One region of the Cedecea sp. genome, then DNA from elsewhere that is predicted to be linked to it. Evidence: predicted binding sites of a transcription regulator. Region 1 holds the regulator's gene; the other holds the start of a gene.
The links. The regulator LexA, encoded in region 1, represses DNA repair genes until DNA is damaged. The targets are predictions, from matches to a motif close to TNCTGTATGTACATACAGNA.
Positions count from the first base shown of each region.

Region 2: the regulator LexA is predicted to act here: its motif matches at 2,434-2,453, upstream of metR (HTH-type transcriptional regulator MetR).

Region 1 covers NZ_DASYBS010000093.1:46,444-51,379, forward strand. The annotation lists gene plsB (glycerol-3-phosphate 1-O-acyltransferase PlsB) at 1-1,357, opposite strand, end outside; gene VGM55_RS14610 (diacylglycerol kinase) at 1,489-1,857, shown strand; gene lexA (transcriptional repressor LexA) at 1,967-2,575, shown strand; gene dinF (MATE family efflux transporter DinF) at 2,651-3,985, shown strand; gene VGM55_RS14625 (CsbD family protein) at 4,221-4,430, shown strand; gene zur (zinc uptake transcriptional repressor Zur) at 4,501-4,936, opposite strand, start outside.
Region 2 covers NZ_DASYBS010000016.1:57,306-62,241, forward strand. The annotation lists gene yigL (sugar/pyridoxal phosphate phosphatase YigL) at 1-549, shown strand, start outside; gene VGM55_RS02640 (carboxylate/amino acid/amine transporter) at 662-1,561, shown strand; gene metR (HTH-type transcriptional regulator MetR) at 1,449-2,402, opposite strand; gene metE (5-methyltetrahydropteroyltriglutamate--homocysteine S-methyltransferase) at 2,520-4,781, shown strand; gene VGM55_RS02655 (hypothetical protein) at 4,919-4,936, opposite strand, start outside.

The DNA.
Region 1 (4,936 bases):
CCATCTGCATGAAACCTTCTTTTTCCTTGGTCGCTCCGCGCAGTTCTTTGGCATAAGTACCCACTTCCATTACGTGCTCGTAGCCGATGTAAATCGGCACCAGCGTAATAGGGCGGGTACCGCCGCGCAGCATTGCCTGAATCGTCATCGACAGGGTGCCGGTCTTCGGATCAAGCAGGCGACCGGTACGTGAACGCCCACCCTCGACAAAGTACTCAACGGAATAGCCGCGGCTGAACAGCTCGCCGAGATATTCGCGGAACACCGTGGAGTAAAGTTTATTGCCCTTGAACGTACGGCGAATAAAGAACGCGCCCAGGCGGCGGAAAATCGGGCCGGCTGGCCAGAAGTTCAGGTTAATACCGGCGGCAATGTGCGGCGGGACCAGCCCCTGGTGATAAAGCACGTAGGAGAGCAGCAGGTAATCCATGTGGCTGCGGTGGCAAGGCACATAGACAATTTCATGGCCGTCATGGGCAAGCTGGCGCACGCGCTCTGCGTTATGCACGTTAATGCCCTGGTAGAGACGGTTCCAGGTTAACCCTAAGACGCGATCCGTTAAACGCACCGCTTCATAGGAAAAGTTAGCGGCAATCTCTTCCATCAGCGCGATGGCGTTTTGCTGCGCCTTCTCATGGGAGATTTTCTTGCTGCGAGCTTCATCTTCAACCGCGCGGGCAATCGCTTTTGACGCCAATAGCTTGTTGAAAAGATCCTGGCGTACCGGCAGGCGTGGCCCGACCGCAGCCAGACGCTGGCGGGCAAAGTGAGTACGCGCCACGCGAGCCAGTTTTTGGGCGATAATCTTGTCCGTGCCGTGTTCGGTTGCCATGCGGCGCAGCGAAACCGGTGGGGAAAAGCGCACGAAGCTATCGCGGCCCAGCCACGAAACCGCAAAGAATTTCTGGACACCGTTCAGGGTGCGTAAAGGCGGATTGATTTCCCCTTTCTCGCGGCCTGGCGAGCGGCCGAACATCACGGAAACCGGCACCATCTGCACATCGAGGTCTGGGTTGCTGCGGTGCAGATCCAGATAATCGTGGAACAGTTTTATCGACTCTTCTTTTGGCGTGTAGTAGGTAAAGACGCGCGGCCCGCCGTGAATAAACACGTAGCGCGGCAGCAGTACGCCGTCAATTTCCAACGGTTCCAGTGGGTCGGGCAGGTCGTGATCCAGACATTGGGCACGCAGCGTCAGTAAGTCTGCCTTAGAATTGTAGGGCAGGACGTACATAATGGGGCGTGAAGGATCCAGACCGAGCTCGGTTTGGGGATCCGCCGGGATAGACTTGCTCTTTACCAGAACGCTTAATGGTAAATTAAGTAATTTGTAGTAAATTCTTGGCCAGCCTGACATAAATGATGTAAAGCCTCAGGTTAATAATGCAAATGCGCCGCAAGGATATCAGAAACTCTGGGGAATTTCTGTGGCGCTGCGATTTAGACTCAATGAGCATTGACGCTCAATATTTAAAAAGGTTTCCTTGAATGGCGAATAATACCACCGGCATCACCCGCATTATTAAGGCTGCAGGCTACTCGTGGAAGGGGCTGCGTGCGGCCTGGATCAACGAAGCCGCCTTTCGTCAGGAGGGCGTGGCTGCGGTTATCGCTATTGTTATCGCCTGTTGGCTGGACGTTGACCCTATTACCCGTATTTTACTGATTGGCTCGGTCGTGTTGGTGATGATTGTCGAGATTCTCAATAGCGCCATTGAAGCGCTGGTTGACCGTGTGGGCACCGAGTACCACGAGCTTTCCGGACGAGCCAAAGACATGGGTTCTGCTGCGGTGCTGATAGCGATTATCCTTGCCGTTGTGACCTGGGCCACGCTGCTTTGGTCACATTTGCGATAGCCTTTCCAGAATAGTTTAAGTCGCTGGTTTTTTGCTTAATTTGTGGTTTCAAATTCGCCCGGGGCTGTATATACTCACAGCATAACTGTATAAACACCCAGGGGGCGGAATGAAAGCACTAACTACCAGGCAGCAAGAGGTGTTTGATCTCATTCGGGATCATATCAACCAAACCGGCATGCCACCGACGCGCGCCGAGATTGCACAACGTCTGGGGTTCCGTTCTCCAAACGCCGCTGAGGAACATCTCAAAGCGCTGGCCCGTAAAGGGGTTATCGAGATTGTTTCCGGCGCGTCGCGAGGTATTCGCCTGCTGGTTGAAGAAGAAAGTGGCCTGCCGCTGGTGGGCCGCGTTGCAGCCGGTGAACCGCTGCTGGCGCAGCAGCATATCGAAGGCCACTACCAGGTTGACCCGTCTCTGTTTAAGCCGAATGCGGACTTCCTGCTGCGCGTAAGCGGCATGTCGATGAAAGATATCGGCATCATGGACGGCGATTTGCTTGCGGTACACAAAACGCAGGACGTGCGTAACGGCCAGGTGGTTGTCGCGCGTATCGACGATGAAGTGACCGTGAAACGCCTGAAAAAGCAGGGCAACACCGTGCATCTGCTGCCGGAAAACAGCGAATTCCAACCTATTGTCGTCGATCTCCGCGAGCAGAATTTTAGCATTGAAGGTCTGGCCGTTGGGGTGATTCGCAACGGCGAATGGCTGTAACCCTTCTTCTGGTGGTGCGGTAAATCTGCCGTACCACTCGCTTTAAACTCCTCTATTTTCCCCTGGATCATTCCCATGCGATTCTTCTCGTCAACGGATGGTGCGCTGTGGTGGCTGGCGCTGCCGATGATTTTTTCCAACATAACCGTACCGCTGCTGGGTCTTGTCGACACCGCCGTCATCGGCCATCTCGATAGCCCGACTTATCTTGGCGGGGTGGCTATCGGCGCGACGGCGACCAGCTTCCTGTTTATGCTGCTGCTTTTTCTGCGAATGAGTACCACCGGGTTAACGGCGCAGGCGTTTGGCGCAAACGATCCACAGCGGCTGGCGCGCGCGCTGATTCAGCCATTGATGCTGGCGCTGATCGCCGGGCTTGCCATCGTGCTACTGCGTTATCCGCTGATCGCCCTCGCGCTGCATGTCGTTGGCGGCAGCGAAGACGTGCTGTATCAGGCTCGTCGTTTCCTGGAGATCCGCTGGCTGAGTGCTCCCGCATCGCTGGCTAACCTCGTGCTGTTGGGCTGGCTGCTGGGCGTTCAGTATGCGCGGGCACCGGTGATCCTGCTGGTGGTGGGGAACCTTATCAATATCGTGCTCGACCTCTGGCTGGTGATGGGGCTGCAGATGAACGTGCAGGGGGCGGCGCTGGCGACGGCAGTATCTGAATACGCCACGTTTATTATCGGCCTGGTGATGGTGCGTAACGTTCTGAAGCTGCGCGGTATTAGCTGGGCACGTCTTAAAACGGCCTGGCAGGGGGATCTCCGCAAGCTGCTGGCGCTCAACCGCGACATCATGCTGCGTTCGCTGCTGCTGCAAATTTGCTTTGCCTCCATCACCATCTTCGGCGCGCGTCTCGGTAGCGAAATTGTGGCGGTGAACGCCGTGCTGATGACGCTGCTGACCTTCACCGCCTATGCGCTGGACGGCTTCGCTTATGCGGTGGAAGCTCATTCCGGGCAGGCCTACGGCGCACGTAACCGTGGGCAACTGCTGGAGGTTTGGGGCGCAGCGTGCAGGCAGGCCGGGTTGGTCGCGGTTGCATTTGCCGCTCTCTATGCCGTTGCCGGAGAACACATCGTCGCGCTGCTGACGTCCTTGCCGGAACTGCGTCAGCAGGCCGACAGTTACCTGGCCTGGCAGGTCGTATTGCCGGTCGTCGGCGTCTGGTGCTATCTACTGGACGGCATGTTTATTGGGGCGACGCGTGGCGCGGAGATGCGTAACAGCATGGCGGTTGCCGCATTAGGCTTTGGCGTGACGCTGCTTACGCTGCCGCTGTTTGGCAACCACGCTTTATGGCTGTCGCTGGCGGTATTTTTGGCTTTGCGCGGCCTGTCGCTCGGTTATATCTGGCGGCGCCACTGGCGCAATAACACCTGGTTTGCCGCGCATGGCGACCATTGATCGCGTTTTCTAATCCTCGTTAACTTCTCATCTATCATGCTGATTTCCCGCTTTTAAGGCGGGAGTCCGCGTGCCACTGATTTTGAAAATGGTTAAAGATTCTGAGTTTTAAATGTAACCCGAAATCCTTGACTACAATTATTTCTACATCCAGCAGATATTGGATGTTTTCCAGAAATTCAGCATCCGACAGTGAGGATGCAAAACACCTAAACCGAACGATGAGGAGATGACAATGAATAAGGACGAAATCGGCGGTAACTGGAAGCAGTTCAAAGGTACGGTCAAAGAAAAATGGGGTAAGCTGACCGATGACGACATGACCGTCATTGAAGGGAAGCGTGACCAACTGGTGGGTAAAATCCAGGAACGTTATGGTTACGCCAAAGACCAGGCAGAGAAAGAGGTTAAGGACTGGGAGTCCAGGAACGAATACCGCTGGTAACCTGGCGGCCCCTCAAATGTGCTAATCCGTAAACCAATCCTGCCCGGGTACAAGGATGTACCTACCCTTCTTAACGCTTTTTCTTCGGCTGCACAGTGTGGTCGTGATTGCAGGCGCCGTGGTGGCGACAGGCTTCAACTTCCGAACAGTCTGAACACAGCCCGTGGGCTTCAATCACGTTGTGGCGCAGGGCAAAACCCATTTTTGACGCCAGATTCTGCATAATATCTTCTACACCCTGAGCCGCCTGCTCTTTCACTGCCCCGCATCTGTCGCAGATAAACATGGCAGAAGAATGGGTTGGATGATCGATAAAATTGCACAGCACGTAGCTGTTGTTGGATTCCACCCGGTGCACAAAACCCTGCTCCAGCAGAAAATCCAGCGCACGGTAAACGGTGGGTGGCTTAGCCTGTGGCTCGCTGACGCGCAGGAGATCCAGCAGGTCGTAGGCGCTGATGGCGCCGGTTTGCTCGGCCATAAGGCGCAACACCTCGAGACGCTGC
Region 2 (4,936 bases), on a different contig from region 1:
ATTGCTCAGGATCTGTTTGGAGTGGTGCATAACAACCCGGATATCGTGACCAACGTCTACCGGGGCGACGAGTGGTTTATGAACCGCCACCGCCCGGAAGAGATGAAATATTTCCAGGAAGCCAAATTCAGCTACACCTTATTTGAGCCGGGCCTGCTGGAGGCAGACGGCGTCAGCAAGGTGTTCTTCACCTGTGACGACCACGATACGTTGCTGCCGCTGGAGCAGGCGATTAACGCCCGCTGGGGTGACCGCGTAAACGTGAGCTTTTCTACCCTTACCTGCCTGGAAGTGATGGCGGGCGGCGTCTCCAAAGGGCACGCGCTGGAAGCAGTTTCGAAAGCAATGGGCTACGGCCTGAAAGAGTGCATCGCCTTCGGCGACGGCATGAACGACGCTGAGATGCTGAGCATGGCTGGCAAGGGCTGCATCATGGGCAATGCTCATCAGCGCCTGAAAGACCTGCTACCGGAGCTTGAAGTGATTGGCACCAACGGCGATAACGCCGTGCCGCACTACCTGCGCAGGTTGTTCCTTAAGGCTGAATAACAGGTACAATGACGAGTGGTTTATTCGTGACCACTCGTCAACTAAATAGTTAAGCTGATGCTCTGGCCTCTGGGTACAATGGCGTAATCTTGTTCGTTGCGGACTGCTCATTGTGCCATTACTTATCATCACCACGATTCTGTGGGCCTTCTCTTTTAGCCTGATAGGCGAATACCTTGCCGGGCATGTGGACAGCTACTTCTCGGTGCTGATGCGTGTCGGGCTTGCCGCGCTGGTATTCCTGCCGTTTCTGCGTTTTAAGGGCTACCGGCTAAAAACGCTGCTGCTGTATATGCTGGTGGGGGCGCTTCAACTGGGCGTTATGTACCTGCTTAGCTTCCGCGCCTATTTATACCTAACGGTCTCCGAATTCTTGTTGTTCACGGTGATGACGCCGCTGTACGTCACGCTTATCTACGATTTACTAAGCGGCAATAAGCTACGTTGGGGCTATGTGCTAAGCGCGGGGCTGGCGGTCATCGGCGCGGCGATCATCCGCTACGACAAAGTGAGCGACCATTTCTGGGTTGGCCTGCTGCTGGTGCAGGGGGCAAATATTTGTTTCGCCATTGGGATGGTTGGCTACAAGCGCCTGATGGAAACGCACCCGATGCCGCAGCATTGTGCGTTTTCCTGGTTCTATCTTGGGGCATTTATCGTTGCCGCAGCGGCCTGGTTTGTTCTTGGTAATCCACAAAAGCTCCCCACCACTACGCTACAGTGGGGGATTCTGGTCTGGCTTGGCGTAGTGGCTTCCGGGCTGGGCTACTTTATGTGGAACTACGGTGCAACCCAGGTGGACGCCGGTACGCTCGGCATCATGAATAACGTTCACGTGCCCGCCGGGCTATTGGTTAACCTCGCCATCTGGCAGGAGCAGCCGCACTGGCCGAGCTTTATCATTGGGGGAACGGTGATAATGGCCTCGCTGTGGGTACATCGCCGATGGGGCGCTCCGCGTTCTTCACAAACGGAAGGTGGTCACAGGCGTGCTGGCGCGTCGAGCGAATAAACGCTTCGGTCACCGGCTGGCGCTGTTCGCCATCGCGGACCGCGGCGTACAGTCGGCTCCATAATCCCTCGCCCAGGGTCTTTGTGACGATCAGGCCCTGGTGCTCAAAGCTTTCCACCACCCAGTGCGGTAGCGCGGCAATGCCCATGCGCGCCGACACCATCTGAATCAGCAGCAGCGTGTTATCGACGTTTTTCAGCGATGGGCTAACGCCCGCTGGCTGGAGGAAATGACGCCAGATATCCATGCGTTCACGCTGTACCGGATAGATCAGCAGCGTTTCGTCACTTAAATCTTCGGGCTCGATGCTCGCTTTCTTCGCCAGAGGATGGTCGGTGGCCATCACCAGGCGAACTTCAAAATCAAACATCGGCGAATAATGTAGCCCGCTGCGCGGCAGAATATCGGACGTTAATACGATATCCAGTTCACCCTGCTGTAGCGCGGGCTGCGGATCAAATGTCACGCCGGACTTAAAGTCCATCTCCACCTGCGGCCAGTGCTGGCGGAATTGCTCCAGCGCCGGGGTCAGCCATTGAATGCAGCTGTGGCACTCAATCGCAATACGCAGCCGCGTCTGGTGCGGTTCGTTGCAGGCCTGCAGCGCGCGGCCAATCTGCGGTAACACCTGCTCGGCAAGCTGCAGCAGGATCTCCCCCTGTGGCGTGAAGCGAAGCGGCTGACTTTTACGGATAAACAGGCGGAAGCCAAGCCGTTGCTCCAGATCGCTGAACTGGTGGGAGAGGGCCGACTGGGTCTGATGCAGTGCGGCGGCCGCTGCGGCCAGTGAGCCACAGTTTCGTAACGCTTGCAGCGTCCGCAGGTGTTTAATCTCGATCATGAAAGTCCTTCACTTCGGCATGAACAAATTGCGCTTGAGGAATATACAGTACCTGCGGATTATAGAAGTGTAAACATCTGGACGTCTAAATACATCGCACCGAATAGAGGAAAGACCATGACAATCCATAATCACACCCTGGGGTTCCCTCGCGTCGGCCTTAAGCGCGAGTTGAAAAAAGCACAGGAAAGCTACTGGGCAGGGAGTACCTCCCGTGAAGAATTACTGGCGGTTGGCCGCGAGCTGCGCGCCCGCCACTGGGACCAACAAAAACAGGCCGGCGTTGAATTACTGCCGGTGGGCGACTTTGCCTGGTACGACCATGTTCTGACCACCAGCCTGCTGCTCGGTAACGTGCCGGCTCGTCATCAGAACAAAGACGGCAGCGTCGATATCGATACGCTGTTCCGCATCGGTCGTGGTCGTGCGCCAACCGGCGAGCCTGCCGCCGCCGCAGAAATGACCAAATGGTTCAATACCAACTACCACTACATGGTGCCGGAATTTACCAAGGGTCAGCAGTTCAAACTGACCTGGACTCAGCTGCTGGAAGAAATCGACGAAGCGCTGGCGCTGGGCCACAAGGTGAAACCTGTCCTGCTGGGGCCGGTGACTTACCTGTGGCTGGGCAAAGTGAAGGGCGAGCAGTTTGACCGCCTGAGCCTGCTGAAAGACATTCTGCCGGTTTACCAGCAGGTTCTGGCCGAGCTGGCGAAACGCGGCGTTGAATGGGTGCAGATCGACGAGCCTGCGCTGGTTCTGGAGCTGCCAAAGGCGTGGCTTGATGCGTTCAAACCAGCTTACGACGCGTTGACCGGCCAGGTTAAGCTGTTGCTGACCACCTACTTTGAAGGCGTTGGCCCGAACCTGGAGACCATCACTGCGCTGCCGGTACAGGGCCTGCACGTAGACTTTGTTCACGGCAAAGATGATGTGAAAGAGATTCATCAGAAGCTGCCTGCAAACTGGCTGCTGTCTGCGGGCGTGATCAACGGCCGTAACGTATGGCGTGCCGACCTGACTGAGAAATATGCTCAACTGAAAGACCTGGGGGGTAAACGTGAGCTGTGGGTAGCCTCTTCCTGCTCCCTGCTGCACAGCCCAATTGACCTGAGCGTAGAGACTCGTCTGGATGCTGAAGTTAAAAGCTGGTTTGCCTTTGCCCTGCAGAAGTGTGCCGAGCTGTCCTTACTGACCGAAGCGCTGAACAGCGGCGATACTGCGAAAATTGCCGAATGGAGTGCGCCGATTCAGGCTCGCCGTCAGTCTAAGCGCGTGCACAATGCCGCAGTGGGCGAACGCCTGGCGAAAATCACCGCGCAGGACAGCCAGCGCCAGAGTTCCTATACCGCGCGTGCGGCGGCACAGCGTGAACGTTTCAATCTGCCGGCGTGGCCAACGACGACCATCGGCTCCTTCCCGCAAACGACCGAAATCCGTGGCCTGCGCCTGGACTTCAAGAAAGGGAAGCTGGATGCCAACAACTACCGCACCGGCATCGCCGAACACATTAAACAGGCGATTGCCGAGCAGGAGCGTCTGGGCCTGGACGTGCTGGTGCACGGCGAAGCCGAGCGTAACGACATGGTGGAATACTTCGGCGAGCATCTGGATGGTTTCGTCTTTACTCAGAACGGTTGGGTGCAAAGCTACGGTTCTCGCTGTGTGAAGCCGCCGATTGTTATTGGCGATATCAGTCGCCCTGAGCCGATCACCGTTGAGTGGGCGAAATACGCGCAGTCTCTTACCGACAAACCGGTTAAAGGTATGCTGACGGGCCCGGTGACAATTCTTTGCTGGTCCTTCCCGCGCGAAGATGTTTCCCGTGAGACTATCGCGAAGCAGATTGCTCTGGCCCTGCGTGATGAAGTGGCGGATTTGGAAGCCGCAGGTATCGGTATCATCCAGATTGATGAACCCGCTCTGCGTGAAGGTTTACCGCTGCGTCAGTCCGACTGGCAGGCTTATCTGGCGTGGGGCGTTGAGGCCTTCCGCCTGAACGCCGCCGTGGTGCGTGACGACACCCAGATCCACACCCATATGTGCTACTGCGAATTCAACGACATCATGGACTCTATCGCGGCGTTGGATGCAGACGTGATAACCATCGAGACCTCTCGTTCCGATATGGATCTGCTGGAGTCGTTCAAAGAGTTCGAATACCCGAACGAAATCGGGCCGGGCGTGTACGACATCCATTCCCCAAACGTTCCAGATGTTGAGTGGATTGAAGCGCTACTGAAGAAAGCCGCGGAGTCCGTACCGGCAGAGCGCCTGTGGGTTAACCCGGATTGCGGCCTGAAAACGCGCGGATGGCCAGAAACTCGTGCGGCGTTGGCGAACATGGTCCAGGCGGCACAGAACCTGCGTAGTGCTTGATGCTAGTCACGGAGGCGAGAGTCTCCGTCTTTTCACAGGGTAGCTGGTTACTCCCATACGCTGTTGCGATTCTTTATGCCGGGAATATCAAAATATACTGGAGCTGCTGACTGTTGGGGGGCCGACAAAAAGGCAATTTATGAGGCGCTTAGTGA